Regions from separate parts of the Spirosoma harenae genome, predicted to be linked through region 2. Evidence: riboswitches for the same ligand, from Rfam matches in the RefSeq annotation. Region 2 holds a riboswitch; the other holds the start of a gene.
The links. A riboswitch is a leader RNA that binds a small molecule or an ion and turns the genes downstream of it on or off. The one in region 2 is predicted to bind S-adenosylmethionine.
Positions count from the first base shown of each region.

Region 1: linked by a shared signal. The riboswitch ahead of metH (methionine synthase) and the one ahead of ACYVE4_RS30890 (homoserine O-acetyltransferase family protein) in region 2 are both predicted to bind S-adenosylmethionine.

Region 1 covers NZ_BAAHBD010000039.1:134,677-151,443, forward strand. Annotated here, with positions in the region: gene ACYVE4_RS30400 (hypothetical protein) at 229-564, opposite strand; gene ACYVE4_RS30405 (fasciclin domain-containing protein) at 1,070-1,621, shown strand; gene metH (methionine synthase) at 1,692-5,477, opposite strand; SAM riboswitch class I at 5,587-5,696, opposite strand; gene ACYVE4_RS30415 (SxtJ family membrane protein) at 5,768-6,130, opposite strand; gene ACYVE4_RS30420 (DUF5989 family protein) at 6,132-6,281, opposite strand; gene ACYVE4_RS30425 (SGNH/GDSL hydrolase family protein) at 6,331-7,494, opposite strand; gene ACYVE4_RS30430 (carbamoyltransferase family protein) at 7,525-9,387, opposite strand; gene ACYVE4_RS30435 (Ppx/GppA phosphatase family protein) at 9,628-10,515, shown strand; gene ACYVE4_RS30440 (sensor histidine kinase) at 10,716-12,083, shown strand; gene ACYVE4_RS30445 (GNAT family N-acetyltransferase) at 12,160-13,110, shown strand; gene ACYVE4_RS30450 (hypothetical protein) at 13,189-14,094, shown strand; gene pseB (UDP-N-acetylglucosamine 4,6-dehydratase (inverting)) at 14,333-15,364, shown strand; gene pseC (UDP-4-amino-4,6-dideoxy-N-acetyl-beta-L-altrosamine transaminase) at 15,394-16,569, shown strand; gene pseF (pseudaminic acid cytidylyltransferase) at 16,566-16,767, shown strand, end outside.
Region 2 covers NZ_BAAHBD010000039.1:245,094-261,860, reverse strand. Annotated here, with positions in the region: gene ACYVE4_RS30915 (NCS2 family permease) at 1-319, shown strand, start outside; gene ACYVE4_RS30910 (5'-methylthioadenosine/adenosylhomocysteine nucleosidase) at 332-1,165, shown strand; gene ACYVE4_RS30905 (lipase family protein) at 1,272-2,351, shown strand; gene ACYVE4_RS30900 (esterase family protein) at 2,363-3,091, opposite strand; gene ACYVE4_RS30895 (GDSL-type esterase/lipase family protein) at 3,170-3,763, opposite strand; gene ACYVE4_RS30890 (homoserine O-acetyltransferase family protein) at 3,770-4,855, opposite strand; SAM riboswitch class I at 5,070-5,174, opposite strand; gene ACYVE4_RS30885 (DciA family protein) at 5,364-5,690, shown strand; gene ACYVE4_RS30880 (class I SAM-dependent methyltransferase) at 5,769-6,470, opposite strand; gene ACYVE4_RS30875 (glycosyltransferase family 87 protein) at 6,547-7,710, opposite strand; gene ACYVE4_RS30870 (polysaccharide deacetylase family protein) at 7,735-8,535, opposite strand; gene ACYVE4_RS30865 (glycosyltransferase family 2 protein) at 8,487-9,485, opposite strand; gene ACYVE4_RS30860 (Na+/H+ antiporter) at 9,664-11,265, opposite strand; gene ACYVE4_RS30855 (ion channel) at 11,364-12,350, shown strand; gene ACYVE4_RS30850 (S66 peptidase family protein) at 12,374-13,300, shown strand; gene ACYVE4_RS30845 (SDR family oxidoreductase) at 13,311-14,108, shown strand; gene ACYVE4_RS30840 (amidohydrolase) at 14,263-15,615, opposite strand; gene thrA (bifunctional aspartate kinase/homoserine dehydrogenase I) at 15,967-16,767, shown strand, end outside.

The sequences.
Region 1 (16,767 bases), 110 kb from region 2:
CGTATAAAGCATATTGTACTATGATAAGAATATGGTAGACATGTATATTGACCCCTCTTAATATTGCCCAGAGATAGATTGCGTATAATGTTGCTGCTAACGTTATGGATATGTTGATCGCTAAGATTTGAAGAGGGGGCGTAAGTATCCTATAATTCACTAAATACAACAAAGTATTTACAGCCAGTATGGCAATAGTAAGATAGGTATCCCACATACTCCTAAGAATTATTCAGCAAAGCGGTCAGTCTCAGGAGGAGGACATGGTGGACTTTGGCAACAACACAATGCCGCTGTTGTATCATTATCGTCTCGGGCCCGGCCATCTTCCCGCGTTGGCGCAATAAACAAAAAATGTTTGTCTTGTTCATCCACGCCATAATATACTTTGACGTGTTTCGACTGCGTCAGGTTGATAACTTCCTGAAGCTTATCAATATCAAAAAAGCCGGTTTTAATAAAATCTCCTGATTTGGCTGATGCCAGATTTTTCTGATGACGTTCGCAAGCTTCTTTGAGCTTTTTGGGATCTGTCGGGAAATCTTCTTTCTCTTTCGCTTCCATAATTTCTTATAGGTTTGATGGTTGTATCAAACGTAAAAGCTAACTATTTGAGAAGCAACACCGTATTTTTCCCGCTACATTGCACATAAGAACATAAATCTCTATAAATCAGCAATTTATATTCTAAATATAGAATAATACATGAAAAATACGTGAAATTTCCCGTATACGACACCGTATTTTTCCCGCTCTTAAATTGGGGGAATCTCACCTATCTATTTTCACGTTCATCCGTGATCTTTGTAGAGCTTTCCCTCTACCACGTCAGGTCTTCTGCTAAATGATTGTTGCCGGATAATATCCGGCTTTTTTTTGCTCTATACATTCCCAACAGCTTCTTACACATCAATAGACACGAGCATAACTCATTGGAAATAAGACACATATAAAATAATTCAAAAATAGTTCAATCCAAACTCACCCGTTCCTGCGTAAGTCTTCCCGTTGATCGACACACAAAATAATTCCTTCAGTACACATTTCACGTATTTCAAAAAAGACAACAATGAAGACGCTCAAATTCACATTCGCAATACTTAGTTTGCTGGCTATTAGTCAGGTTTCATTTGCTCAGGAAAAAACGGTAACGGTAGGTGGTGCACCGATGTATCCGTCTAAAAATATCATCGAGAACGCTGTAAACTCGAAAGACCATACCACGCTGGTAGCAGCCGTTAAGGCCGCTGGTCTGGTTGAAACCTTATCGGGACCTGGACCATTCACGGTGTTTGCGCCTACCAACAAAGCGTTCGATAAACTGCCTAAAGGCACCGTTGAAACGCTGGTAAAACCAGAAAACAAACAAACGCTGACAGGTATCCTGACCTACCACGTTGTACCTGGCCGTATGAGTGCCGAAGATTTGATGAAAGCAATCAAAGATGGCGGTGGAAAAGCTACGCTTAAAACCGCATCGGGTGGTACGTTGACGGCTATGCAGAAAGGCAAAAAAATCGAATTGACAGATGCTAAAGGTGGTGTATCAACCGTTACGATTCCTGACGTCTTCCAATCAAATGGCGTAATTCACGTAATCGACACGGTATTAATGCCGTAATCCATTCCTAGACATAAAAAATCCCCAGAGCCAACGCTTTGGGGATTTTTTATGTCAGTCAATCAGGCAATTACGCATCATAACTCAAGACCGGAGATAGCCATTTTTCAATGTCTTCAACGGACATATTTTTCCGTAAAGCGTAATCGTGAACCTGATCTTTGTTGATTTTACCAACGGCAAAATACTTCGATTCGGGATGCGAAAAATAGAAACCACTCACTGACGAAGCGGGATACATGGCGTAACTTTCCGTCAGTTCTATGCCGATTTTGTTAGCGTGTAATAAATCAAACAGCGTTCCTTTTTCCGTATGATCAGGGCAGGCTGGATAGCCCGGTGCCGGACGAATTCCCTGATATTCCTCTTTAATTAGCTGTTCGTTCGTGAACGTTTCGCTTGTAGCATACGGCCAGAACTCGGTTCGTACGCGCTCGTGCATGCGTTCGGCGAAGGCTTCGGCCAACCGATCGGCAATAGCTTTCACCATGATGCTGTTGTAATCGTCGTGATCACGTTCGTATTTTTCCAGCAACGCTTCAATACCAATGCCTGCCGTTACGGCAAATCCACCGATGTAATCTTCCCGACCACTTTCAAGCGGAGCAATAAAATCGGATAGGCAATAGTTAGGCAGACCGGGCGCTTTCTGATTCTGCTGACGCAGAAAATGCAGCACCGTTTTGGTATCGTACACCAACTCGCCAACGGGACTTACGGCCGTCTGCGATTGAGCGCGACTGATTTTGTATTCGATGTGTCGGTGTGAACCATGGCGCTCACAAGGAATATCCCGCACTTGTTCTTCAAAATCGTGCAGCAGTACATCATCATCGGCTGAATTGGCGGGGAAGAATCCGACTACAGCTTTTGCTTTAAGCAGTTTACCATCAATGATTTCCTGCAAAAGTTTATTGGCATCGTCGAACAGTTGACGTGCTTCTTTGCCAACTACAGCATCATCAAAAATCGCAGGATATTTGCCGTGTAATTGCCAGGTCTGAAAGAAAGGCGTCCAATCGATGTACTTAGCTAATTCGGCAATATCATAATCCTCGAAATAGCGATTTCCCAGGAAAGTTGGCTTCGTTGGCTCAAATTCCTGCCAGTTTATTTGCGTACGATTAGCACGAGCTTTATCAATCGTCAAGCTCGCTTTCTCCTTTTGCCGACGTGAATGATCATCGCGAAGTTTACTGTACTCCGCTTTAATATCAGTAAAAATTTCTTTACGGGTATTCTGCTGCTCACTCGTTAAGCGACCAGCAACGGGTACGCTTCGGCTAGCATCCAATACGTGAATAACCGGCCCCTGATAGTGAGGATCAATTTTTACAGCGGTATGCATTCGGGATGTAGTCGCACCACCAATCAATAAAGGCAGAGAAAAACCTTGGCGTTGCATCTCTTTGGCTACACCAACCATTTCGTCCAGCGATGGCGTAATAAGGCCACTCAATCCGATGATATCGACATTGTGTTCACGAGCCGCATCCAGAATTTTCTGGGTCGGCACCATCACACCAAGGTCGATAATCTCATAGTTGTTACAACCCAGCACAACGCCAACAATATTTTTACCGATGTCGTGAACGTCGCCTTTAACGGTTGCCAATAGAATTTTTCCGGCCGATGAAGAACCTTCACCTGATTTCTCTGCTTCGATAAATGGAGTCAGGTACGCTACGGCTTTTTTCATGACCCGCGCCGATTTCACAACCTGTGGCAGGAACATTTTGCCCGCGCCAAACAAATCGCCGACTACGTTCATACCGTCCATCAACGGCCCTTCGATTACGTGTAGCGGACGCTCAACCTGCTGACGAATTTCTTCAACATCCTGATCGATGTAGTCGGTAATTCCTTTGACAAGCGCATATTTCAGCCGTTCGTGAACAGGCTCATTCCGCCAACTTTCGTCTTGTACAACTGCCTTTCCTTTTGCTTTAACCGTTTCAGCAAATTCGACTAAGCGTTCGGTGGCATCATCCCGACGGTTGAGGAGTACGTCTTCGCAGTGTTCAAGCAGATCTTTCGGAATGTTGTCATATACTTCCAGCTGCCCAGCATTTACAATGCCCATATCCATACCCGCGCGAATGGCGTGGAAGAGGAAGGCCGAGTGCATGGCTTCCCGTACAACATCATTTCCCCGGAAGCTGAACGAAATGTTTGATACCCCACCGCTCACTTTCGCTAAAGGCAGGTTTTCCTTAATCCAGCGAGTTGCGTTGATAAAATCGACGGCGTAATTATTATGCTCTTCAATACCCGTAGCAACGGTTAGAATATTCGGGTCGAAAATGATGTCCTGCGCTGGGAAACCCACTTTATCAACCAAAATTCGATACGCCCGTTCGCAGATTTCAATCCGTCGCTCGTAGGAATCAGCCTGACCCGTTTCGTCAAAAGCCATCACAACCGCAGCCGCACCATAGCGTTTGACAAGTTTTGCACGTTCAATAAAGGCTTCTTCACCTTCTTTCAGTGAGATGGAATTGACGATGGCCTTCCCTTGCACGCACTTCAAACCCGCTTCGATTACCTCCCATTTCGAGGAATCGACCATAATGGGAACACGGGCAATATCGGGCTCAGAAGCAATCAGATTCAGGAACGTAGTCATGGCTTCGACCGAATCGAGCATACCTTCGTCCATGTTCACGTCGATTACCTGAGCGCCCCCTTCAACCTGACCGCGTGCAATACTCAGCGCTTCGTCGTAATTCCCTTCCTTGATCAGTCGGGCAAATTTCTTCGAGCCTGTTACGTTGGTACGTTCACCAACATTCAGAAAATTGGTCAGTTCTGTGATTTTTAACGGCTCCAGACCACTTAGTTTCTGATAAGGTTCGGGTTGCGGCAATTGACGGGGTGGGTATTTAGCCGCTACCTGCGCAATTGCCCGGATGTGATCAGGCGTAGAACCACAGCAACCACCAACAATATTCACGAAATTATCCCGAATAAAGCCCTCAATTTGAGCCGCCATCATATCGGGCGTTTCATCGTACTCGCCAAATTCATTTGGCAAACCGGCATTCGGATAAGCTGATGTAAAGAAAGGAGCTTCTTTCGCCAGTGTCTGAATATACGGGCGCATCGGTTCGGCGCCAAGTGCACAGTTCAAGCCCACGCTCAACAGCGGCAAGTGCGAAACCGAGTATAAAAACGCTTCGGTCGTTTGTCCCGAAAGTGTTCTACCACTCGCATCCGTAATCGTACCCGAGATCATGATGGGCAGAACCGGCCGCTGCGGGTTCAGATTAAAATATTTGTCAATGGCGAACATAGCCGCCTTGGCATTGAGTGTGTCGAAAATAGTTTCGACCAATAGCAAGTCGGCTCCACCTTCTACCAGTCCGCTAACCTGTTCGTAATACGCATCGACGAGATCGTCGAACGTAACAGCCCGATAAGCTGGATTATTGACATCTGGTGAAAGCGAAGCTGTACGATTGGTTGGCCCCATCGCTCCGGCTACGAAACGTGGTTTATCCGGATTCTGGCGCGTGAATTCTTCCGTAATTTCTTTTGCTATCCGGGCCGATTCGTAATTGAGTTCGTAGGCTAATTCCTCCATTCGGTAGTCAGCCATCGCGATGGTTGTACCGCTGAAGGTATTGGTTTCGATAATATCAGATCCAGCTTCCAGATACTGACGATGGATTTCCTGGATGATTTCCGGTTTGGTAATCGACAGCAGGTCGTTGTTGCCCTTAAGGTCGTGCGGCCAGTCCCGAAAGCGCTCACCCCGATAATCAGCTTCCGTAAGGTTATACTGCTGAATCATGGAGCCCATTGCGCCGTCGAGGACGAGGATTCGTTCGTGAAGGAGGTCGTATATCGTTTTCAAAGGCAATTGTGTTGTGCGGTTATTAGCTAAGCTAACAAGCTTCGTCCTTAAAAAAGTCCAAAAAGATGAAAAAGCTTAACCGCAGAAGGCTGACAGGCAGCAGCGGGTCGACTTATCTATCCCGGTTTATGACCGGGAGGAAATTGGCACCTTTCTCTGAGTATGAGGTGGTTGCCAAGACATCATCGGGTCCATTCCCTCCGTCTTTCTGGATAAGCTTTGAACAAAAATAACCAAAAATAGGGTACGCTGCTTGTCAACGTACCCTAAATAATACAGTTTTAGTCTGTTTACCAGGTCTGATCTAAATCATCCTTTGTGTACAGATGATTTCGCTCCGTATAAAATGACTTATCATCTGTCCGCTTAATCGCTAATGGATTCTTTGCCGATAGTCGATAGAGCAGGGCGATAGGCCATAAAAACACGAAAAACAGGATGGAAAGAATGATTTTGCCGTTGATATTGCCTAACACTTCGGCCAACTTAAACCAACCTTTCACAATGAGATCCCCAACAACGGGAACCGCTATACTTAACAGACCAACGGCAGCTGCGGCATAAAGCCACCAGGGAGATTTGAAGACAAAATAAAGTACAACCAGTCCAGTGACGATCACCAACTGGGCTTTTACTTTTTCAGTAACGTCCATGCTAGAACAACGTGTAAATAAACGGAGCAACGGCCGAACCGCCACCGATAACGATCAGAATACCAATGAGTAACAATAAAATGATCATGGGAGCCAGCCACCATTTTTTGCGCTGCTTCATGAATTTGAAAATGTCCTGCAAAAATTCCATGTTGTAATTTGAGTTTACTTCTAATGTTACAAACCTACGATCTAAATCCTTAAGGTTCAGTCTTTTTTTCCGCAGCTACAGGCTGCATTATTCCTGGATTCGATTCCATGAGCTTGAATAAAGCTTCACCCGCACGCTGATTAACCAACGCACTCGCATGTCCATCGTTCCGGCCGACTACCCGATCATTCGGTGGAATGTCGCCCATGAGTTTACCAACCTCCAGAACTGGAACATTATTTTGTTGAAAAAACGACACGACTGGTTTAACGTATTCCACTGTTTTTTCCAGATTGTGCGAAAACGGAAACAAAACAACGTAGAATCGAGCGTTATGCTCCCGAGCGTAGGTTACGAATTTATTAAGATCGCTTAAGTGATCGTTAATGATCGCAGGTGTACCGTAGGCTGTTCGGGCGTAGGTATCAAATGGGGCAAAGTTACCGTGCGGGAACTGCCAGTATAAATAATTGAGCAGATACGACTTGATAAACAACGACTGCAATGCGCGCGGTAAATCCGAATACGGCTCAAAGCCAGCAGGTACTAAGCCATGATCGCGGGCAACTTTTTCAATATCGTTCGGAAAGTATTGAAGGATCAGAACATCAGGTTTTTTGCCAAATTTCTCGAGTCGTTCATACTCATTGCGGGTATCAGAACCCGAAATTCCCAGGTTATAGGTCACGTACTGACTACCTAATTTTTCAGCCAGGACATTTCCATAACGCTCTTCCGCTTTTTTCAGACCGTGACCCGATGTGAAGGAATCACCCACGATCAGCACTTTCTTTTTGCCCAACGTATCCGTTTTAGGTGTATCGCGATAATCGCCAACCATGGGTGGCCAATAGCGTTCAAACCAAATGTGAGAAGCTAACGTAAGACCTCCTTCCTGGCTTTGGGCGATAAACATAAAACCTATTTCCAACAACGCGCCCAGCAAAACAATGGGAACGATTAAGGTTGCCAGATTGCTGATTAGTTTGGGCGTTTTGGAATTCTTGACAATTCCGTAATAGTACATCCGCACGACTTCCATCAGCAGCAAAAGCATGATGCAGATTTTAGCCAGTCGAACATATATATTGTCAAATAATCCGCGATGCGGATAATCGAGAACAATGTGAAATCGATCTCCGTAGTATAAAATAAACGCTAGAAATCCCAGAAACAGTAATCGGACAGCACTGGATACAAGTTTTGATCCCATCAGGACAGGTAGCTTGGCGAGTAGGTTTGATTAATCTAAAACAAATTCTTCTTTCCAGTTGTCTGTATCCTGCCATTCAGGCTGCTGGCGCTTATCGAACAGGTAGTTTCCAACGACCAGGTAATCCATTTCCGTACGCATAAAGCATCGATACGCATCATCGGGTGTCGAGACGATGGGTTCGCCACGTACATTGAAACTCGTGTTCACGATAACACCGTAGCCCGTCAACTGCTTAAACGAATCGATCAGTTGGTAATAACGCGGGTTCGTATCCTTATGGACCGTCTGAATCCGGGCTGAATAATCGATGTGGGTAATCGACGGGAGATCAGAACGTTGGTAATACAGTTTTTCGCGAAGTGGAAAACTAGCGTAATCGGCTGGCACAGGTGTACGGCGGCTTTCCGCTACCGGATGCACCAGAAGCATGTACGGCGAAATACCATCGTAATCGAAATATTCAGCGCAATCTTCAGCCAGTACAGACGGCGCAAAAGGCCGGAACGATTCGCGATATTTGATTTTCAGGTTAAGCTTTTTCTGCATCTCGGCATTACGTGGATCGCCCAGAATGCTTCGGCCACCTAATGCTCGCGGACCAAACTCCATCCGTCCCTGCACCCAACCGACTACATTTCCTTCGGCCAGCAAACGAGCGGCTTCACGGCTTAATTCAGTAAAATCGGTAAAATGCTTCGCAACCCCTTTGTATTTCAGGGCCATCAGTTCTACGTCAAGATCGGAGAAGGTAGGCCCTAAATACGAACCGCGCATGGCATCGCGTTCGGTCGTTACTTCACGCTCTTTTCCAAAATAAATATGGTACGCAGCTAACGCAGCGCCTAAAGCACCACCCGCATCACCAGCCGCCGGTTGAATAAAAATATCTTTGAAAATACCCGCCGATTGAAGTTTCCCGTTCGACACGCAGTTCAGAGCCACACCACCCGCCATCACTAATGCATCGGCATTCGTCAGGCGTTTGGCCTCGCGAGCCATATTCAGGACAATTTCTTCGGTCAGGTATTGAATCGCAAGTCCCAGATTACAATGCTGTGGCTGCAACTCATCTTCGGGCTGGCGTTTCGGGAAACCAAACAGTTCGGCCCATTTAGCTTCTTTCACCATCGTCAGGCCTGTAGCATAGTCGAAATAGTCCTGATCCAACCAAATGGAACCGTCAGGGCGAACGTCAACCAGTTTGTCTTTGATGATCGAAATGTATCGCGCTACATCGGGCGAATTTGGATCGCCGTAAGGGGCCAATCCCATCAATTTATACTCACCAGAATTTACCCGAAAGCCGAGGAAATAAGTAAACGCAGAATATAAAAGACCCAGTGAGTGCGGAAACCGCATCTCTTTCAGGATTGAAATATTTTTGCCTTCGCCTAATCCGATGGACGCCGTTGCCCACTCACCTACTCCATCGATTGTCAGAATAGCAGCCCGCTCAAACGGAGATGGATAAAACGCACTGGCGCCGTGCGAAAGGTGATGTTCCGGAAAAAGAATTTTTATCTTCTTAGACGAATCATACCCTATTTTTTCTAACTCTTCCCGAATCAGTCGCTTCAGAAATAGTTTTTCTTTCAGCCACACCGGAATCGACATTAGAAACGAGCGTATTCCTTTCGGAGCAAACGCGTAGTACGTTTCGAGCAGCCGCTCAAATTTGAGCAGCGGTTTATCATAAAAAACGATGGCATCTAATTTATTCAGGTCTGTGCCGCCATATTGGAGACAGTATTTGATGGCCTGAGCGGGAAAACCTGGATCATGCTTTTTACGAGTAAACCGCTCTTCCTGGGCTGCGGCCACAATCCGACCGTCTTCAATTAATGCGGCTGCCGAATCGTGATAAAAAGCAGAAATGCCTAATATAGTCATGAAGCTAATACTGGTCAAACGGCGTCAAAAGTAAGGCTTTTTTTTGGCAAACGTAGCATCGCATCTTGCGCGACTTACTCAGTGGTCAACCAATGCAATAGGCGAGCCAAACTACAGGCCAGCAAAAATGAGTATCTTTGGGCTATCTTAATGATTGAATAATTGAGTTATTGAATGATTGAATAGTCGCTGTTAAACATTCATCAATTCAATCATTCAATCATTCACTAATTGATACAAATGAAACTGGCAGCTATTGATATCGGTTCCAACGCGGCTCGTCTGCAAATTTCTACAGTATTATACAACGACGATCAGGTTAGTTTTAAGAAGGTTGAATATGTACGTTTTCCGCTTCGACTAGGCCACGACGTTTTTAACTATGGCGAGTTAACGCCTGAAAGCGAGGCTCGTACCACTAAACTCATGCAGGCCTATAAGCTGCTGATGGAACTGCACGAGGTTGAAGATTACATGGCCTGCGCTACATCGGCCATGCGTGAATCAACAAACGGCCATGATGTTGCCCGGCGAATTGAAGCGTCTACGGGCATTAAAATTCACATTATCGACGGGCGTAAAGAAGCCGAATTGATTAATAATGTTGTTGTTCAGGCCTTGGACGACAAACAGTATTTACACATCGATGTAGGCGGTGGAAGTACCGAATTGAACGTCTACGAGAACCGCCAAAAAATCAATTCCAAGTCATTCAAAATTGGCTCTGTTCGCTTGTTGGAGGGGAAAGAAACAAAAGGTGCCTGGCGAAAAATGGAAGATTGGGTTGACGATAATATCGATTCCTCGAAGGAAGTAATTGCGGTGGGAACTGGGGGAAATATTAGTAAACTGTTCAATCTGGCGTCTAAAATATCGGAATTAGAAACGACTAAAGAGGAAATCGACCGGATTCGCACCTACATTTCAGGATTTAGCCTGGAAGATCGTATCAACAAACTTCGCCTGAATGCCGACCGCGCTGATGTAATTGTACCAGCGTCCAGTATTTACATTTCGGTTATGGAATGGGCAGGAGCGACAAAAATTATCGTGCCGGATTTGGGCCTAAAAGATGGCATTATGCAATTGGTCTACTCGCAATTAGGGAAGCGAAAATCGATATGCTAACCGTCAGAAGCCATCTGCCCGAATGAAATGAGAGTAACGGTGTTGTAGAAATCTTTAAAAGTCTGCCTAATTAATGTTACCTAGTTATAATCTACCGAAACTAGCAATACATATTTAACTGAATATAGGCACAATATTTGTTTACCATCTTGGATCAGATTATTTTGCACCAAAGGTAACCACTCCACCGTAATACTTATATGGATGTTCTGACAGATGCGCACTTACAGCAGCGAATCGTTGCATTGGCCCTGGAAAACAGTCGACTACAATCTCAGCTTGAGCAAAACACACTTGATCAACGCTTTCTCCTGGAGTTTTCCGATCGATTTGCTACCTATAAAGTAGGTGATGAATTTTTCCACTCGCTGGTTCACTACATTACGGAGCAAACCAAACTCGATTATGTTTTTCTGGGCGAGTTGATTGAACCATCGCCTGATGCGTTTGCCATTCGTACAATTGCCATTACTGCGTACGGAAACACCGTCGACAATATCCAATATGATTTACCTGACGGCCCTTGTGAGCAGGTTATTCAAGGCAAAATGTCGACGTATCCCAGCCAATGCCGACGATTATTTCCTAAAAACCAAACGCTGGTTCAATTCAATGTTGAAGGCTACATCGGTTATCCTTTATACGATACAAAAGGCAAGGCTTTTGGCATATTAGCCGTTATGCATCAGGAAGCTATCAACGAACCAGAATACATTTCGTCGCTCCTGAAAATTGTCGCCAAACGTGCTGAATTTGAGCTAGATCGGATACGATACGAAACAGATCTGAAAGGTATTAATCAGGAGTTGGTCAATCGGAATACGGAGCTGGTTAATCGCAACGCGGAATTAGCTGCATTTAATTATGTTGTCTCTCACGACCTTCAGGAGCCGCTTCGGAAAATTCAGGCGTTTGGCGATAAACTCAGAACAACCTACGAGCCTACGTTAGATGTCGAAGGAACGGAGATTGTCGATCGAATGGTACAGTCGGCCAATCGAATGTCAATGCTCATCAAAGATCTCCTCAACTATTCCCGACTTTCGCACCGGCCCGAAGTCTGGCGGCCACAGCCCTTGGCAGATTTACTTAAAACCGTGATAAGCGAGTTGGAAATTACGATCCAGGAGGCTGAGGCTCAAATACATGTTGGCGAATTGGATATGATACCTGGCGACGCTAGTCAGCTTCGGCAGTTGCTCCAGAATCTGCTTTCCAATGCGATCAAATTTAGAAATCCGAACCGAGCTCCTCAAATCACCATTGAGTCTAAACGCGTATGTAAAGATGGGCTGCCGGCTGATTTCTTACCCCTAGCCGTTCAAGCAGAGTATTGCCAACTGGATATTACGGATAATGGGATTGGCTTCGGTTCGCAATACGCCGAGAGTATATTTGGTACGTTCCAGCGACTCCACAGTCAGAACAAGTACCCTGGAACGGGTATCGGCCTGGCGATTGCGAAAAAGATTGCCGAAAATCACCGGGGTTACATTATCGCGAAGAGTCAGTTGGGGCATGGCTCTACGTTCAGCGTATTCCTGCCAACTAAAAACGCTACGAATTAATCATAAAAAGTGACGGGAGAGATGGTCGACGGTCGAAGCAGGAAAAAATTTTCTTCTTCGACCGTTTTTCGTTTCCATGTACCCCTATACAATTCAATTACAGCAAAATCCCCACCCGCACGAAACGCCGAAATTCTGTCAGGATGGCTTTTTATTTAACGAAGCCGAGCATCTTCGACAACAGAACAACGGTCAATTTTATCTCTTAACGGCCCTCAATCAGGATACGCAACAAACCGAAGCCCGATGCGCTTTTTTCGTTCAGTCCGATCAGGCGATGAGCCCACTGGCAGCTCCTTTTGGCTCGATTGAGTTTGCGCAGAAATTGCCAGAATCCATTCTGAGTAGTCTTATCCATACGCTCGTCGAAACGACTCGTATGGCCAATGTGCGTCGGTTACGCATTGTCAATTACCCATATTGTTATGCGCCCGAACAGGTCCAGCGATTAGAAAATCAGTTAAAACAACACGGTTTTGGGTTAACCGAGGCCAATCCAAATTCCTTTTTGTCGATTACCAATCAACAGTTTACGGATGTAATTGCACCCGCCGAACGTCGGCGACTTCGTAAATGCCAGGAAGTTGGATTCCAATTTAAACAATGGGAATCACCTGAGGTCGGGCCTATCATCACATTTCTACAGAAGAATCGACAAGTGAAAGGGTATCAACTTACGATTTCTCCCGAACGATTGGTAAACCTATTCCATGATTTTCCCGCTCAATTTATCGTTTTCACGCTCCAAGATGGGGATAAACTTATCGCACTGACCATTACGGTTCGAGTACGTGAGGATATTTTGTATAGCTTTCTACCCGCTTCTTGTCCAGATTATAATTCCTATAGCCCAATGGTAATGTTAACCGATGGAATTTTTAGCTATTGCCAAAACCAATCCATTCGATTGCTCGATTTGGGTGTTTCGCTCGATGCGAATCGTCGGCAAAAGCCAAATTTGATGCGTTTCAAGCGGAACTTAGGTGCACAGGAATCGCCAAAGCAAGTTTTCGAAAAGGTTCTATAGCTCAGTCGAGAGGCAGTCTGTCTGCTATTTTCTTCGTTATTTTGCCTGAAAAAGAGCTCGGTTTAAGGAGCCAACAGCATGATTGAAGCTGGATTTAATTCGGTTACCCGATTTCTGACTGAGTTGATGGCCTCATTGGTTTCACTACTAAAAGTAATGATTCGTGGACGCCATACAACTCGATTGCCCGCCCGACAGTTGCCGATTTGTTCGGTATTGGGAAATGGACCTTCCCTGAATGAATCGTTGGCTACTCAATTTGATTTCATTCGACAAACCGAAATTGTCTGTGTCAATAACTTCGCCCACGCCGATATTTTTACTCGTTTGCGCCCACAAAACTACGTCATCTCCGATCCAAACTACTTCGTTTTCACTGAACAAACCACCGATCGGGACGACATTCGACAAACCTTATCCGTTTTCATAGAAAAGGTAGATTGGCCAATGACTTTGTACGTGCCGCATTTCGCTAAAGGTTCGTATGTGATTAATCAAATTGATCGTGGGAATCCCCAGATCCATATCATATACTTTAATTACACAGTTGTACGTGGATTCCGCTGGTTGGTTTATCGATTGTATGCCTGTGGGTTTGGCATGCCTCAAGCACAAACAGTCATTATCACAGCATTAGCATTGATGATTAACCGAAAATTTAACCAGATCTATTTGTTTGGTGCCGATACATCCTGGCATGAACAAATTCGCCTGAATGATCAGAATCAATTACTTATCAAGCAAATACACTTCTACGATAAGCCGAAAGACGTAACCCACCAGCCAGTATATTCCGATGTACAGCGTCAACGCACATTTTCGATGGCATCGCAATTTTTATCCTTTCACAAAGTATTTCGAGGTTACGAAGTCCTGCGCGATTACGCTGACTACCAGGGAGTTAAAATTCTGAATGCCAGCGCCAAAAGCTACATCGACGCCTTTGATCGAGCCACTTTGACAGAGTCAGTCGACCGTACATAATCCCTTTTGCTATTTAGTTAAAAGTTTTCTTTTCGGTTTATTTTCTATCTATTCCAGTGCCAACTCATAAGTTGAAGAGCAAAGACAGGGTATAAACTTATTTTTCTTCTTTCTTCGTTACTTATTCAGGGTCAATAACCTAATGGTTTCCGTGTACCTTTGGGGCATCATTACTCTTTTTCGTTTAGAAGCCTTTCAGCAGCTTCATTTTCATTTTGCATAACTTTTTACAGTTCAGATGATTACTAATTCTGGCCTTGATTTAACAAATAAATCTCTTTTGATTACAGGTGGTACGGGTTCTTTCGGCAAAAAGTTTGTCGAAATGGTTTACCAACGCTACCCCGATATTAAACGAGTAGTCATTTACTCGCGCGACGAGCTGAAACAGTTCGAGATGTCGCAACATTACCCACAGTCGAAGTACAAATCCATCCGGTTTTTTATTGGCGATGTACGTGATAGCGAGCGACTTAAGCGAGCCTGCGAAGGTATCGATATTATTATTCATGCAGCTGCACTGAAACAGGTGCCGGCCGCTGAATATAACCCAATGGAATGCATTAAAACCAATGTATTCGGTGCCGAAAATGTAATCAATGCCGCTTTAGACAATGGCGTACAGCGCGTTGTGGCCCTTTCGACAGATAAAGCAGCGGCACCCATTAACCTCTACGGAGCTACGAAACTCTGCTCGGATAAGTTGTTTGTAGCGGCCAACAACATGAAAGGTAAGCGCGATTTACGATTTTCAGTAGTTCGCTACGGAAACGTGATTGGCTCGCGGGGATCAGTTGTTCCGTTCTTTTTGGATAAACGAAAAGAAGGCGTTTTGCCGATTACGCACCCCGATATGACTCGTTTCAATATCTCGCTCGAAGAAGGGGTTGAGATGGTTTTTCATGCGCTGGAACACGCCTGGGGTGGTGAAATTTTTGTACCGAAGATTCCTTCGTATCGAATCACCGACGTAGCCACTGCCATCGGCCCCAACTGCGAACAGAAGCTGGTCGGCATCCGTCCCGGTGAAAAGCTGCACGAGGAAATGATTACCGAAACCGATTCGCTCAACACCGTCGAAACGGCTAAGTATTATGTCATTACGCCCTCTACACCAACCTGGAACATCGACGATTACATGAAAGCCTTCGACGGAAAACTGGTTGAAATGGGTTTCAAATACAATTCCGGCACCAACACCGACTGGCTCAACGTCGATCAACTACGCGAGCAAATCCGGGAACACGTCGATCCTACTTTTTCGGTGTAAAATGGTCAGCCTATCTGCATGAATTAAGTATGAATCAACCCATTCCATACGGTCGTCAGCATATTACCGACGAAGATATTGCTGCTGTAGCCGAGGTATTACGCGGACCATTCCTGACTCAGGGGCCACATATCGCTGAATTCGAGAAAGCCTTTGCTGCCTATATTGGTTGTCAATACGCCATAGCCGTGGCCAACGGAACAGCCGCGCTTCATCTGGCCTGTATGGCACTCGGCGTTACCGAAGGTACTCGCGTTATTACGACGCCCATTACCTTTTCGGCATCGGCTAATTGTGTTCGCTATTGCGGTGGAGAAGTCCATTTCGCAGATGTCGATCCGGGTACGGCATTACTGGATAGTAACGCTGTTCGGGCGTTGCTGGAACAGCATCCAAAGGGCTATTTTTCTGGAATCATTCCAGTCGATTTCGCCGGTTACCCGGTTGACCTAAGCAGTTTTCGGAAATTGGCTGATGAGTACGATTTGTGGATTCTGGAAGATGCCTGTCATGCGCCGGGCGGTTCGTTTACAGATAGTCAGGAAATTGAACACCGCTGTGGTGACGGATCACTGGCGGAATTAGCCATTTTCAGTTTTCATCCGGTAAAGCATATCGCAGCTGGCGAAGGTGGCATGATTACTACGAACGACGAAGCTCTTTACAAACACTTGCTTCGGCTTAGAACCCACGGAATTACGAACAAGCCAGCCGAATTTACAGATCCTTATCTGGGTGAACCTGAACGTGGTGGCTGGTATATGCAATTGCAGGAGTTAGGCTATAACTACCGGCTAACCGATATGCAGGCCGCGCTGGGAACGAGCCAGTTACTGCGTGTCGATAGTATGTTTGCCCGACGCCAGGAAATTGCCCGACGTTATGACGATGCCTTTGCCGGAACCGTTATTACAACGATAATTCCAGCAGCCAGCGAGCTTCATGCATACCATCTATACGTCATTCAGGTTGATGATCGAAAAGGGTTATACGATTTCCTGCGGACGAAAAATATCATGGCGCAGGTGCATTACATTCCGGTTCATCTAATGCCTTATTATCAGCAGTTTGGTTGGAAACCCGGCGATTTTCCTCACGCTGAACATTACTACGCCCGCTGCCTGAGCCTGCCGATGTTTCCAACGTTGACAGATGCCGAACAGGAATACGTAATAAATTCGATTAACGAGTTTTTCGCCTTATGAGTGCTGTCGCCATCATCACGGCAAGAGGTGGCAGTAAACGGATTCCTCGTAAGAACATCCGCCCTTTTCTGGGGAAACCAATTATTGCTTACGTGATTAAGGCTGCGCTGGCATCTGGCTTATTCGACGAGGTAATGGTCTCTACGGATGACGAAGAAATTGCCGCTATTTCCAGGCAATATGGCGCTTTAGTACCCT
Region 2 (16,767 bases):
CTGTTTTCTGCCCTTTCTGTTTCTATCGCCCTTATTGTCGGTAATTCCAGCCATTGCTACGGCTCCCGCCCTTGTCCTTGTGGGAGCTTTCATGATGAAACCCATCACCCGTATTAATTGGGGAAGTTTGGGTGATGCGCTACCTGCTTTTCTGGCGTTGGTCCTTATTCCGTTTAGCTATTCCATAACGCAGGGATTGATTTGGGGATTCTTATCGTGGACAGTTATCAAAGTGGCGACTGGAAAAACGAATGAAGTACCCTTGAGTCTATGGATTGTTGATGCATTTTGCGTGCTGGCTTTAACAAACAGCCATTGATTTTTTTATTCCATGAAGAAGCTATTCGCTTTTACCGTGTTTTTTTTCGCTCTTTCTCCGGCGCCCGTTGTTGCTCAACGCTATAAATCCAGGCCAATTACCGGTTTATTGGGGGCTTTCGGGGCTGAGGTAGCCTTAGTCAAAGAATCGCTCCGGAAGCCGAAGACAGTTATTGTCGATGGCGTGGTATTTACCTGTGGCCGAATTGGGAATCAACGGGTTGTTGTGGCTGAAACGGGGATTGGTAAAGTAAATGCCGCCATGACTACGTCGCTGATGCTCGATCATTTTCGACCGCAACGGGTCCTTTTTACAGGCATTGCCGGGGGGACTAATCCAGAACTACAGCCCGGCGATATTGTCATTTCCGGCAAAACTGCTCACCACGATTACAGTTCGACTACAGCTAAAAATACGCTTACTCGCCAGACTCGTAATGCGATTACCAAAGAGTTCAATCCCTTGTATTTTCCTGCCGATTCAGCGTTGATGCGACTGGCTGAGACTGTGGTTAAAACGGTGCCATTAGAAGGCATTCCGCTGGCATCAGGAGGAGTTTCAGATCGTCCTGTGAAGGTCATGACCGGAACCGTTGTGACGGGTGACGTATTTGTTGCCTCAATCGATAAAGTGAAAAGTTTACGAGCTGATTTTGGGGCAGATGCTACCGAAATGGAAGGGGCTGCTGTAGCTCAGGTTTGCTATCAGATTCAGGTGCCGCATCTCATTATCCGCAGCCTGAGCGACCGCGCTGATGCTGAGGCACATATTGCCTACGACAAATTTTACCCGACAGCCGCCCGGAATTCAGCAAAATTGGTGATTGCGCTGGTAAAGGCCTTGTAAACCGTTCCGTCAAAAGATGTCTGTATACTACTCAACAAACTCTTTTTCGGTCATTTTTGGGAGTATATTGTGCAAAATGGAATTTTCCGCTAGCCATTCCTCAACCATGAAAAAGCTCATCGTTTTCTTCCTGGTCATACTACCATCGATTCTATTCGGTCAGGCCTTAAAACCGGGCTTCAATAAGGCAGAATACATCGAGCTATTGAAAGTTTCGGCTCGCTTTGGCGATTCGACTTATGTTAGTGCATTTCCTTCTCCCCAACGCTTCAAGCCGATTTATCGATCTGCCATTATTGGGTTGGAAAATCGCTGGGATTTATGGATGGATAATCACGGGGTTGCGGTGATTAGCATTCGGGGAACAACGGCTAACAGCGTAAGTTGGCTGGCTAATTTTTATGCCGCTATGGTTCCAGCCAAAGGAGAACTCCAACTTAGCGATACCGAGAAATTTACGTATGAACTGGCATCTAGCCCGTTGGCGGCTGTGCATGTCGGCTGGTTGGTGAGTACGGCTTTTTTAGCCAAAGATATGCTGCCTAAAATTGACTCAAGTTACCGGTCTGGCACTAAAAACATGATTATTCTGGGGCATAGCCAGGGTGGGGCCATTGCTTTTTTGCTCACAGCTCATCTTCGTAATTTACAGAAACAAGGTCGATTGCCTACTGATATTCAGTTTAAAACGTATTGCAGCGCTGGTCCGAAACCTGGGAATCTGCATTTTGCGTATGAGTATGAAGCGGCTACGCAGGCGGGTTGGGCGTATAACGTTGTCAACTCTGCTGATTGGGTGCCTGAAGTGCCGTTCTCCGTACAAACTGTGAACGATTTCAACCCGACGAATCCGTTTGTTGGGGCGCCAGCTATGATCAAAAAGCAGAAATTGTTGAAGCGTATAGTCCTGAAATACGTATATAACAGCATGAGTAAACCATCGTTGAAAGCACAGAAAAACTACCAGAAATATCTAGGCAAACTGGCTTCCAATACGGTAAAGAAAAATCTGAACGGCTACGTAGCACCCGAGTATTATAAAAGCAATCACTACGTCAGAACCGGGAATACAATTGTGCTGCTAGCTGATAGCGCTTATTTCGCAAAATATCCGGATAGTAAAGAGCAGATTTTTGTACACCACTTCCACCCGCCTTACTTATTCTTGGCGGAGAAGTTGCCCTGAAAGCCAGGTTATTACATATACAACTGCGCCATTTTATACCAATCGTCTGCCTGATGTGCCCGGCCATCCCACAGGTATAACTCATGCGAAATGTTTTTAGACCATAGCGTATCGCTCAGGGCTAGATTACTCTGAATAAATGGGTCATCCGTTCCAACGGTCATTACGATTTCCATTCGGCGTAAATGGTCAAGCTGTGTATTGTCGGAGAGATTTGGGAGGAAATGATTGGGGCTATTGAAGTAGATTTCATCATCGTAATAATTATCGAATAGTCCCCGGAATTCAGCTACAGGTTCGGATAAATTATAACGCCCGCTGAAAGCCACCACTTTCCCAAACCACTGCGGATGGCGAAAGGCAATATTTAGTGCATGATAAGCTCCCAAACTGCAGCCGTGTGAAATCATAAACGGCTGAGGATTTTTCAGACGCGAAAACGTCAGGACTTCATTTAGAATGTACTGTTCATAGTGCCCGTGTCGTCGGATACGGTCGAAAGGTGATGCGTGACGGTTATAAATGCTCTCCCGATCGACACTATCCACACAAAATAATTGTAGCCAACCGTTGTCAATCCGATCGGCCAGCGCATTGACCAGACCAAGATTTTCATACTCATAGAATCGTCCCCGCCGGGTTGGAAATACCAACACCCGTGCTCCTGCATGACCAAAAACGAGTAATTCCATATCCCGGTTCAGGTTCGGACTGAACCACTTATGATACTCACGGTGCATTTTCTATGTATGTATTAAGTATTCATGAAAATACAACTACTACAAGGGAAAATGGTGGAGGTTTAAGTAAAAAAATCGTTAAAAAAACTGCCGTTGCTGTTGGAGTGTCTGTTTCCAGGCCTGATATCCGGCTGGACTCAAATGTAGCCCATCATTTTCGAAGAATTCCCGACGTGGCTGGCCGTTTGTTCCTAGCAAAGGCGTAGTTGTATCAATGTATTGGCAACGCTCAATTTTCTCGATCTGCTTGCCAATGATATGGTTGGTATAGCGAATCTGGTCGACGATATGCAAGCGAGCGGGACTAATTTTAATAGACAAAAATGAGAAGGGTAAAGCAGGGAGAAGACAGTGCATTTTTTCGGCAAAAGCGCAAAAGAAAAGATAAACTTCTTCAGGATTTCGCCCATCGCCCAAATCGTTGTCTCCCGCATAAAAAACAATGGATTTAGGCTGTGCGGGAATCAATAACCGGTCAAAAAACCAGGTACAGGCAGCAAGCGTAGACCCACCAAAACCCAGATTAACAGTGTTGATTTGCGGAAAATCCTGCGCTAATGTTGCCCAGAGTCGGATGGAGGAACTGCCATAAAAAACGACCCTGTCCGATGCAGGAGACAACGTTTTGAGTTTCGTTTCTAATTGCTGAACTTCGGCTTCATACCAAAACATAGGCAGCTATTTAACCTGTCGGCTCACAACATTCTCAAAATTAGTTACTGGATTCATGGCCTTGCTGGCCATCCATTTCCGAATCATATTGGTCAAGGGTCTGAATTCAATCAGAAAGCCATCATGACCATATAACGAATCAATTTCCTCGTAGGTAGCCTCGGGAATATGACGAGCCAGAAATTGCTGTTCAGTAGGCGGAAAGAGATAATCCGACCGGATACCAACAACTAGCGTATGCGCTTTAATCTGGGCCAATGCGTTTAGAATACTCCCCCGATTTCGGCCGACATTGTGGGAATCCATTACTTTAGAGAGTGTCCAATAGGTAAAGGCGTTGAACCGATCAGCTAGTTTGTCGCCCTGATAGCGTTGATAACCAGCGGCCTTGTAGTCATCCAATTGTTCATTGTTGTCGAGTGCCTGCGTGAACCCATACGTATCGTAGTTGCGATACGAAATCATAGCCATAGCACGGGCCGCTTTCATTCCGGCTACTCCCGCAGTGTCGTATTTTTCACGCCAGGTTGGATCGGCTTCGATAGCCATGCGCTGCGCTTCGTTGAAGGCAATGCACCAGGGCGATGCCACTGCACTAGCAGCAATAATAATCAGATTCTGGATGAGATTAGGATGTAATATCGCCCATTCCATTGCCTGTTCGCCACCGACTGACCCTCCGATGCACGTATGGATTTTTTCGATACCGAGTTCCTGCCGGAGTAAATCCAGCGTATTTACAATGTCCCGAATCGTAACCATCGGGAAATCATGGTAATAGGGTTTTCCTGTTGTGGGATTGACGGATAGGGGGCCAGTAGATCCATAGCACGAGCCTAATACATTGGCACAGACCACAAAATACCCCTCTCCAGACGGTGGTTCTGGATCGAAGTATTTGCCTGATCCAACCATACCGCCCCACCAGTCGCCCGCATCAGCATTGCCGGTTAGGGCATGGCATACCCACACTACATTCGAGCCATCTTCATTCAAGGTGCCACGTGTAGTATAGGCTAGTCGGAAGCCCGGCAAGCGTTCGCCCGATTCGAGCGTAAACGAATATTTATAATCGAAATAATGCAGATCCAATGGAAAAAGAATTTACGATTTACGGATTACGATTTACGGTGTTTCGTATATAGTAAGTTGGCGCAAAAGTTGCTGCATTAGCTCACTATATACCGAAAACGATAAACCGAAGCGGTATACACGACAAACTCTCCCAGTTTTCGTGGTCGTTGGTGAGGTTGCTTAGTAGGCCCCACGGGGCATACATTGACCAGTGTAGTGCATTTGAGTGAACGATTTATAGGCCCTAAAATGGTTTTAGGCAGGAGTTAGCACCTTGCCGTGAGGTAGGTTGCCAGCGGTTCGCAGAGCCTGATCTCTCCCCGCTTCTTTATAAATCAACGCGCGCCGATGTGATGAATTAGACGCTTCGCCATTGACTTGATAACGCAAGTATAACAGCCAAATGGCGTGAATCCAAACGAGAAAGGGTTTTTCTACCGTTCGCTTATTTTTTTGCCGAGTCGAATGAATCGGTATGTATAAAGTCGATTCCTTGTTTACTTTTGTAATAAGACATCCGCCCAGTATGAACCAAACCTACCGTTACAATCGCGAAAATGCTACTCGTGTAGCCGGGACTACAACCGTTAAGGATGCTATTGGGCAATTACTGAAGGCGTATCAACTCCAGACACGGTTTAATGAAACTTATCTGGAGGCCTTCTGGGGTAAGATGATGGGCCCTGCCATCGCGTCGCGCACGAACCGGCTGTATGTTCGTGATCGAAAACTCTACATCGAAATTGGATCAGCTCCTTTACGAAACGAACTGGTCAATGCTAAGCAGAAGCTTATCCAACTCGTCAATAAAGACATGGGAAGTGATGTCATTGAAGACGTTATCTTCATTTAATACCCCAACCCCAATCCCCTTCTGCGAATTCAGGGCTTAAACAGACTGGAAATAGCCTCAGCTAGGTTTGCTTAGTATTTAGAATTGAATAAACAGGTTCTGTCGTTCCTGTTGCATCGTTAGAGGTTCCTCAATAAACCGGGCATTTAATCCCAGTTTCTGGCAAATTTTCAGCCAATCCTGTTTCGGTAAAATCAGAAACCCATTTTCCTGTCGCACAGCGTAATAAGAAGAAAACCGTAGTCGGAAAAGGAGCTTAATCGTATCCAGTAATTGTCCCTGTTTGAGGGAACGACTAATCATACTCCCAATATCTCTGAGGACACTGCCGCCAACCATCAGATCGCAGATCATAGCTTTGGCACCGGGAGCAGCGACTTGTTTGATAGCTGCCAGAAGTTGCTCCACTTCCGATGCGTTCCGATAATACTGTACCACGCTCATCACAATGATCACATCGAATCGCTTATTGGCTACCGGGCTGAAATTCAGATAGTCATCAGCCGATAAATCGTGGAAATAAATAGTCGGATGTTGCGCGTGTTTGACGCGGGCGATTTCGTTGTAGCGTTTGGAAATATCCAGCCCATGAATCTCTTTGACCCGATCGTACCAGGCATCCTCCAGATTACCAGGCCCAGATCCTATATCCAGCACTGTCTGCGTTGGTGATAACGGGATATACTTCTCGACCCGAGCCAGAAAATAGGCATAATTTACGGACATCGATTGATCAAATTCGTTTTCCTGCTGCCAGAAATCAAGCCATGTTACTGCCATTCGATTTACTTATTTAGAGAATCGTATATTATTTCTTTAAAGCCGGATAGACTTCTATGAAACACCTAAGAACAATTTAGGTTGTCAACTGGGGTGAGCCAATACTCGCAGGTTTACTTTCTGGCCGATGCATAAGATAAATGATTCGGAACCAGATAAGCACGCAAGGTAAGGCTTTCAGACCATACGGTGTGACGAATTTCGACCGAAGGAAATGCGGGAAAAAATCGCTGGGCGACAGTACAGTTAGGATAAAACAGCTAATCAAAAGTGCCTTATCGAACCAGTTTTGAGGAGAATAAAACCACCAGATGAGTACGCCTGTAACTGCTGTAATGTAGGTTGGCGATTCCGAAACCGGATTGAAAATGACCTGAAAAACTAAAATCGAAGCAACCATCAACATCCGAAAAGACCGCTCTCCAAATCGTTTTATATGTATATAAACGGTGCAGAACACGACCACACCTAAGCCAATAATTACAGACGTTTCTACATCGGGAGAAATAAATACGTGAATCAGTCGGTGAATTGACGTATTCGCCCATTTGTCATGATCTGATTTAATCAATAACTGATTGATCCACAGTTGGTATTGCCATATCAATTTGGCGGGTGATGTGAAAAATACGGGAAGTAATCCCTGCACAATTCCCCAGAGAGCTATACCGGCTAAAAACCGAATCTTTTGCGGATAAAGCAGAAATAAAGCACCCGCTACCAGGCTGTATATCTTGATGTTAAAACCCAAAACGATAAAAAAAGCAGCCCAGATCGGTTGTCGTTTCTCGAAGCACAAAAAGGCAAAAATCGGAATCGCGGCAATCAACGGATTGGTCTGGCTGTTCACGAGTGAAGTGAATAATTCCTGCAAGGCAAACCAATACATAAATACTTTCTGCTGATGCGTAAATGGTAACTTATGGATCGCCAGCATCCAGACAGCCGCAAACAACAAATGCCAGAGAAATAATCCTACCGGAAATGGCAGGGCAAAAACGGGTGAAAATAAAGCCGCAAACGTGGGCGCGTAGTGAAAATGATCTTCATACTGAGCAGGATAAACCGAATAGAGGCTTACCCCCTCAATCAGATGATAAAGCGAATAATAGAAAATCCGGTAATTATTGGAATCGAGGAGAATAACCGTTCGGGTGCTGGCAAATAAGGTGACGAGTGCGTAAATGCCGAAAATAAACCGGTAATCGCTAAAAATTGGCTTTTTAAAAAAGGATATCATCAGCAGGTTAGAACGATTGTAGGCTCAGGAAGCGCCAGAAGCCAATTGCTGTGTGAACTCACCCATTGTGCTAAACTCACCCATCGGTTTTAGATAGCGCAACAAATTTTCCACTCGATCGAGGAGTTCGTCGCGCGAGTATCGGCGTACGTATGTCGGGATTTTTTCATATCCTGACAAATCCGTGAATTCCCAGGGATGCACGTATAGATTCAGAAAACCATCCGCTTCAAGTGTGTGCCGACAAAGTGCTTTGTAATAAGCGAACGGAAAGTTTTTAAGGCTGAGCCAGAACAAAGGCAGCCGAAGCGTAGGCGTAACCGAAGCCGGAATTTGCCACACACCTAATTCCTTAAAGGGATGTCGCGGTTCTCCCCAGTGATTATAACGGCCCGGAAGCCAGGTTGGATGCAGCGAAGAATTGTATTGATAACCAGCTTGATGAACGTCATTTGGGTCAACATAGCCCATACGCGCCCGACGGAAACCTAGTATTGGACGCTTTAGTAATTCTTCCAGCGCTAACCGGGATTTGAGTAAATCAGCGGGTTCGAACGTCGTATGGAAGTAGCCGTGAGATGCAATTTCGTGCTTCTGCGCTAATTGCTTAATTAGATTTTGCTCGTGAAGCGCGTAGTTGGCCGTTGTGAAGAGTGTTGTACGAGCTCCTATCTGATCAAAGCGTTCGGCTAATAAGGTTAAACCCCGCGTTGAAACGGCCACTTGTTCACTCAACGGAATGTCGTGGCCGAATTCAACAGCAGTATCAAATTCTTCTACGTCAACGGTGAATAAAATATTTCTTCCTCGATTGGGGATCGCCATGGGGTTGTAGTCTCCTCGATCTCGCTCGTATCGCCAATGATATAAGCCGGTCGGCCTTTCACTTCAACGAACGTTTTCCCCAAATATACGCCCATAATCCCGATCATAATAAACTGGACCCCACCAATTAGCACTAACAGCACCACCAGAGTCGTCCAGCCAGATACAGTTGCGTTCGTAAAGAAATACTCATAAAGCGTTTCCATGCCGAATAGCGTAGCAAACAGAAACATACCAAAACCGAGCATAACCGATAAATACAGCGGCCGGGTCGAGAATGATGTAATTCCCATGGCAGCCAGTTTCAGCATTTTACGGAACGAGTACTTGGAACGTCCTGCATAGCGGGCGGCTGGTTCGTAAAGTATGCGGCACTGACGGAACCCAACCCAGGAGATAGCCCCACGCAGGAATAAATCATTCTCTTTGAATTGCTTGATCGTATCGACCACCTTGCGATCCAGTAACCGGAAATCAGCTGCGCCATCTTCAATTTCCAGATTAGAAACGCTGCGAAGTACTCGGTAAAAATACTTTGATGTGGTCCGCTTAAACCAGGAAAGTTTTGGGTCGGCCTGCCGGACGGTATAAACTACTTCGAAGCCCTGACGCCATTTGTCGATCAAGGTTGGGATTAGCTCGGGTGGGTGCTGAAGGTCGGCATCAAGGCAAATAACCGCTTCTCCCCGAGCGTTATCGTAACCCGCCCGAAGAGCCATTTGATGACCAAAATTCCGTGAAAAAGAGATAAATCGTACTACTGGATATTCCTGGCTCAGTTGTCGTAGTACATATCGAGTTTGGTCTGAGCTACCATCATCTACAATCAGGATTTCGTAGGAATCGTATCGCTCCATAACGGCCATAAGGCGATGGATCAAGACGGGCAAATTTTCTTCTTCGTTAAAAGCTGGTACAACCAAGCTGATCATACCTGGATGAAATCTCATAGATGATTTATTTTATCAAAGTAGTTACGGAGATCGTTTTTTCAAACTGGGTATAAATATAGGTATATTTACCTAAAGATCAATACTTGTATAGGTAATCTAGCTTATATTTATTTTATATGAAATGTTAATCCTTTATTAATCAATAACTTCTGCTTTTTTACGCTGGAGGATCTGTTTAGCTCATAGGTTGAGCTAGCGAAAGTCGTGCTGCTTCGAGGTCTAGCTCCTGCTCGATTTTTCGGAGAATTTCTCCATCCAGCAACGTACTTTGGCGTTGCTCTGTCAAAACAGTTCGCTCAACGTTGATCAATTCCAGTTGAAGCTGGATGGCCTGTTGATAAAGTTCGGGTGGGCGTTGGGCGTTATCGGACCCTCGTAAAAAGCCGTTGATTTCGTTGATACGTAGTTCGTATGTGTTTTTTACGTAGTTCAATACATCGTCGTGCACCGACCCGCCCGCGTGATTAGCCTCTAGATGCGTTATAACCTGTAGCGCCATTTTGCGCCGTAGCTTACGTTCTTCTTTTTTCTCGTCAATATCTTCTCGTACGTTAAGTCCTTCCACTAGAAGTGGAAGCGTTAGCCCCTGCAACACCAGCGTAATCAGGATAACAATAAACGTAATAAACAGAATGAGATCGCGGGCTGGAAATGGCTGGCCATCACGTAAGGTATTAGGCAGCGCCAATGCACCTGCCAGTGATACAACTCCACGCATCCCCGCCCAACCAATAATAGCAATCTGTTGCCAGGTAGGCCTAACCTCCCGTTGACGAATACCTGCGCTTAGCCAGCGAGGCAGATAAGCACCGGGAAAAACCCACGCCAATCGGCAAATAATGGCTACGAGGCTGATCAATAAGCCATAATTAACAGCTTGTGGAAGTGTGTACCCATTCAGGTTGGAAACAATCATGGGTAGTTGTAAGCCAATCAGAATAAAAACCAGTCCGTTGAGCAGGAAGACCACAATTTCCCAAACCGAATTGGTTTGCAGACGACTATGATAGGAGAATAAGGTAGAGGTACGTGCCGATAAAAAAAGCCCGGTGGTCACAACTGCCAGCACACCCGACAGGTGAAAGTTTTCGGCCAAAAGATACGATCCGTATGGCGTCAAAAGTGTAAGAGCCGTACTGGTTACGTTATCTCGGCTGATTATACGATGTACATAAACCATGATCCAGCCAATCGCTAACCCAATGGCGACACTCGCTACCGCAATTCCGACAAACTGGAGACTTGCTTCCCAAAGCACAAACTGATTCGTGAGAATAGCAATCAGCCCATATCGGTAAATAATCAAACTGGTGGCATCATTGACCAGACTTTCTCCTTCCAATACGGTCGTAATTCGTTTTGGAACATTCAACCCGCGCATGACTGAGGAGGCTGCTACCGCATCGGGAGGAGCAATAATGGCACCCAATAAATAACCTTGCGCCAATGAAAAGCCAGGAATGACGGCATAAGCAACTAGCGCAACAACTGTTGAAGTAAATAACACCAGTCCAACGGCTAGTAACGATACTGAGCGACTATATAACTTTAGTTCGATGTTGTCAATTTGCCAGGCAGCCGCGTAGAGCAGTGGTGGTAAGAAAACCAGAAACACTTCGTCGGGCGATAAAATAACCGGCGGTAAACCAGGAATCCAACCGATGAGCAATCCTACAATAACTAGAAGAATCGGGTAGGAGAGACGGAGTCGGCGGGCAACTACCGCCAATAATGTTGTTACGCCAAGTAAACCGGTTACGATCTCAACTGGATGCATGCAATGGATTGATTAACGAATGCAATGAAGTGCGCGACAAATTTGCTATAACTTTGTTAGCGAACTAGAGCCTTTGCTACGTAACAAATGTAGTGGTTATGAATTCATCGAACCGACAACTTTTTACACATACACCGACCGATAGCCAATTGGTTGAACAGGAAGAACGTCGGACTGACCTTGGTTTTGGAACGAAACTAACCGATTCGAAATCGAGACTGGTCAATCAGGATGGGACCTTTAACATTGCCCGAATCAACAGCGGTCTTTGGGATCGACTCAATATCTATAATCGCCTGATTACGATGACTTGGCCCGCGTTTTTTGGCTGGCTTTTGCTCGCGTATCTGGTCGTCAACACGCTTTTCGCGGGTATTTATATGCTGGCCGGTTCGGATACGCTGATCGGTATTGCCGATAAAAACGTAAATGGTCCTTTCTGGAAATGCTTCTTTTTTAGCTCGCAAACGCTCACAACTGTTGGCTACGGACATATTTCTCCGAATACGTTTTTGACCAGTTCCATTGCTGCGTTTGAGTCGATGCTTGGTTTGCTGGCGTTCGCTCTGGCAACGGGACTGCTTTATGGACGATTTTCTCGTCCACTGGCACACATTCGCTTTTCAAAAAACTCCGTTTTCGCGCCGTATCTGGATGTTAATGCCTGGATGTTTCGGATCGTGAACACGCGCGCCAATCAGTTAATCAATTTAGAGGTAACCGTCACTTTATCGCGGCTGGAGCCAAAGGTAGATGGGACGCTTTCCCGAAAATACTATCCGCTGAATCTGGAACGGAACAAAGTCTCCTTCTTTCCGGCGAACTGGACGCTAGTTCATCCGATTACTGAAAAAAGCCCGCTATACGGGTCTACTCCTGAAGAACTAGCTCAATCGGATACCGAACTATTGATTTCCTTACAGGCACTGGACGATACGTTTGTGCAGAGTGTACATACGAGATTCTCGTATCGATACGACGAAATTCGCTGGGGACATAAGTTCCGACCTATGTTCGATTCCGAGCATCAGACAACACTCGACCTCGATACACTTGACGAAACAGAAGAAGCTGAATTGAATTAGCTCGAACTTCAAACTAATACATTGTGATTCTCCCCCCTTTTTTACGCCCTGGCGATACGGTTGGTGTAGTGGCGCCCGCCAGTTGGTTTCCTTATGACGAACTAGCCGATGGTTTGCGCATTCTGCGCGACGATTGGCAATTGAACGTGATTGAAGGCGATAGTTTACACGCCATCGACGGTCCATTTGCCGGCTCCGATGATCTCCGTCGGGCTGATTTACAACGGCTATTCGATGACCCAACCGTTCGGGCGGTGTTTGCCGCTCGGGGAGGGTACGGTTGCTACCGAATTGCTGACGACCTCGATTTTTCAGGTTTACAAGCCAATCCAAAGTGGCTGATTGGCTTCAGCGATGTGACAGTATTGTTAAGTCTTTTTTCTAAAAACAACATCGTTAGTCTACACGGACTAATGCCTCGCCAATTTGGTGATCCTGACCGAGCAGCCTCGCTGGAATCAGTTCGGCAATGGCTGTTTGGCAGGTTTCCCTCACATTATGCAGTAGAACCTCATTCGCTAAATCGACCTGGAAGCGCAGAGGGAATATTGGTTGGGGGTAATTTAACGATGCTCAGCAATTCACTCGGAACACCAACCGATGTAGATTTTGCCGGAAAAATCCTGTTCATTGAAGATATCGACGAAACCTTCTTCTCGCTTGATCGGATGATGACCCAGCTTCGACGTTCCGGGCGATTGGAAAAACTGGCAGGCTTACTCGTTGGGCAATTCACCGATATGCGCGCCAATGCGTCGCTTCCTTTTGGGAAAGACGCTTTTGAAATTATTGCCGATACGGTTGCCGATTATTCCTATCCTGTACTCTTCAATTTCCCGGCTGGGCACGTTCCGTTTAATCTGGCTTTACCGATCGGCGGGACTGTTGAATTAATCGTGCAGGAGCAAACGGCTCAAATCAATTTCGGCCAACTCGTTAATCAATCGTAGAACGCATCACATGACTTTTCTCAATTCGGTTATCTGGATTACGGGCGCTTCGTCGGGGATTGGGGAAGCGATTGCAGTAGAATTTGCCAAGCGCCAGAACATCAAACTAGTATTATCAGCACGGCGTGAAGAAGAGTTGCAGCGAGTAGCTCAGCAAACAGGTTTACCAGCTGATGATGTACTGGTGCTGCCGATGGATATGACGGATTTCGACAGTCTGCCAGCTCACGTTGAAACGGTACGCCAACGATTTGGACGAATTGATTATCTGTTTCAGAACGCAGGCATTACTCAGCGAAGTACCGTTTCAGATACCGATTTGTCTGTTTATAGGCGAATTATGGACGTGAATTTCTTTGGTGTTGTAGCACTTACCAAAGCTGTCTTACCGATTATATTAGCGCAAAAAAGTGGACATTTTATTGTCACAAGCAGTGTAGCTGGAAAATTGGCTACCAAACAGCGCTCTGGCTATTCGGCCAGCAAACATGCGTTACATGGCTTTTTCGATGCGTTACGGGCCGAAACGTATGACGAAGGGGGTCGTGTGACAATCGTTTGTCCTGGCTATATCCGAACGGCTATTTCCCTAAATGCTTTAAACGCTACGGGAAGCAAACACGCTAAAATGGATGAAAATCAGGAGAAAGGCATGGCACCTGATGAATTTGCCCAGCGATTGCTAAAAGCCGTTGGCGCGCAAAAAGAGGAAGTGTACATTGGCGGTAGCGAAATCTACGGTATCTACCTCAAGCGATTTTTCCCCAGTTTGCTATCGAGAATTTTACGGAAGCGGAAAGGCACGTGATACTTAATTCTTTGGAGTTTCTGTAAATAGTTTTTTGTCATTCCGACGCAGGAGGAATCTCAAGCTTGACTACTATGGAACTTTGAGATTCCTCCTGCGTCGGAATGACAAAAATTTACTGGAATTAAAGCTTGAACTTCAGCTTCAAACCAATCTATTGTCCGCCCACCGTCAATTCTTTCACCGCAACACCTTTGCTGGAATGTTCCATGTAATCAGTGGTGAGGTGGCAGAGCGTTTTCATACCCAGCACGAAACAGCTTTCATCAATCTGAAAATCAGGCGTATGGTGCGAAGGTACTTCTTCGATTTTTTTTCCTTTGCTCATGCCGCCCAGAAAGTAGAAAAAACCCGGTACTTTCTGCTGGAAGAACGAGAAATCTTCGGCACCCGTCTGCACAGTTGTAAGTTTTACGTTCGACTTACCGGCAACCGCTTCGAGGGTAGGTGCCATTTGATCGGTTAGCTTCGGATCGTTGTACGTTACCGGATACATAATGTCGATTTTCACTTCAGCTTTCGCACCCGCGCTCTCAGCAATGTTCGTCGCAATTTCGTTGATGCGTCGGTGAACCAATTTTTGTGCTTCGGGGCTAAACGTCCGAATGGTACCAATCATGTTCGCTTCTTCCGGAATGATGTTCTGGCGAATACCGCTGTGCAGAGCGCCAACAGTCACTACAGCAGGATTCTCGGTAAGCGTAAGATTTCGGCTAACAATTGTCTGTAACCCCATAACTACCTGGGCTGAGGTAACAATCGGGTCAACGCTCGACCAGGGGGCTGCGCCGTGTGCCTGACGACCTTTAATTTTGATCGCGTAAGAATCAACTGCAGCCATCGTTGCACCAGGACGGTATTTAATGGTACCAACTTCGGTTTGTGAATTGATATGCAGACCAAAAATGGCATCGACTTTGGGACTCTCCAGAACACCTTCTTTAATCATCAGATAGGCACCCCCTTCTTCACCTTGCGGAGCTCCTTCTTCAGCAGGCTGGAAAATGAATTTTACCGTGCCGCGCAAATCAGCTTTTACGGAAGCCAGAATTTCAGCCGCACCCATGAGCATAGCAACGTGCGTATCGTGACCGCAAGCGTGCATAATGCCCGTTTGCTGCCCATTGTATTCCGTCCGTTCCTGCGATTTGAAAGGCAAATCAACTCGTTCTGTTACAGGTAAACCATCCATATCAGCACGCAAAGCCACGACGGGTCCGGGTTTTCCTCCTTTAAGCAACCCGACAACGCCCGTTTTACCAACGCCTGTTTTTACTTCCATACCCAGCGATTGCAGGTGAGCGGCAATCTTGGCGGCTGTCTGAAACTCACGATTACCCAGTTCAGGATGTTGGTGGAAATCCCGGCGCCAGGTAACGACTTTCTTTTCAAGGCCTTCCGCCATTTTATCCATTCGGGTATTTAAGGTAGCCACCTGTCCGAACGACGATTGAGCGATGAGACCGCTTAACACCAGTGAAGAGGCTAATAAGTTACGTTTTTTCATCAAAGGAGATAATTTTTTGCGCTTAGTTAAATTAGGCTTTGAAGATACGTATAAGTCAGTAGAAAATAGGGGGTTCACCAGTAGATATTGATCGATTTAGTAGGAATATGTAAAATATGCAGTTTTATATTTCTCTTTTACAATGCTTTGCAAAACGGGCGGTTTGGCTTTAGCTAATCGTATGAAGAGGAAGAATCAATTATGGCTTCTGGCCTTAATCGCATCTTCCGTAGACAAAATTACCCTCATCAACTGCTTCCTGATTAACTTGCGCGACTATTTGGCAGTCTGTTTGCTAGATAAGCAGATGATACAAGCCTAGTTAGGCCATTTACTGATTTATCCTTACTAATGCAGGTTCTTAAATTCGGCGGCACGTCGGTTGGCTCGGTTGAGAGCATAAAACAAGTTATCCAAATCATTGAAAATCACCGTCAGAACGGCGACCAGATTGTCGTAGTTTTTTCGGCGATGGGCGGTGTCACGAACCAACTCATTGAGATCGGGCGGATGGCCACGACGGGCGAAACCGATTATATGGAACTGGTTCGGCGCATTGAAGACCGGCATTTTACTATCGTGAAAGCGTTGATTCCGGTGAAGGAACAAAGTAAGGTGTTTGCGCATGTGCGGGGTATTATCAATGAACTGGAAGATTTGCTGCGGGGCGTTTCGCTGATTCGTGAACTTACCCTCCGTACCCACGACCTGATCACCAGTTTTGGTGAACGACTCTCTACAACCATCATTACCGAATGTGTAAAAAGTCGCGGGATTCCAGCGCAGTTTTGTGATGCCCGCCAGCTTATCAAAACAGACGCACAATTTGGGCAGGCCGAAGTAAATTATACGCTGACTAACCAACTAATTCAAGCCCATTTTTCGAAAGCCACAGATATACAACTGGTTACGGGTTTTATCGGGTCGACGGAGAAGAACGAAACCACAACGCTAGGTCGGGGTGGATCAGATTATACGGCCAGTATTCTTGGCGCTGCCCTGAATGCCACCGTTATCGACATCTGGACCGACGTTGACGGAATGATGACCGCCGATCCGCGCAAAGTACCGAACGCGTTCAATATTCCGACGATTACCTACGCCGAAGCAATGGAACTCAGCCACTTCGGCGCGAAAGTAATCTACCCACCC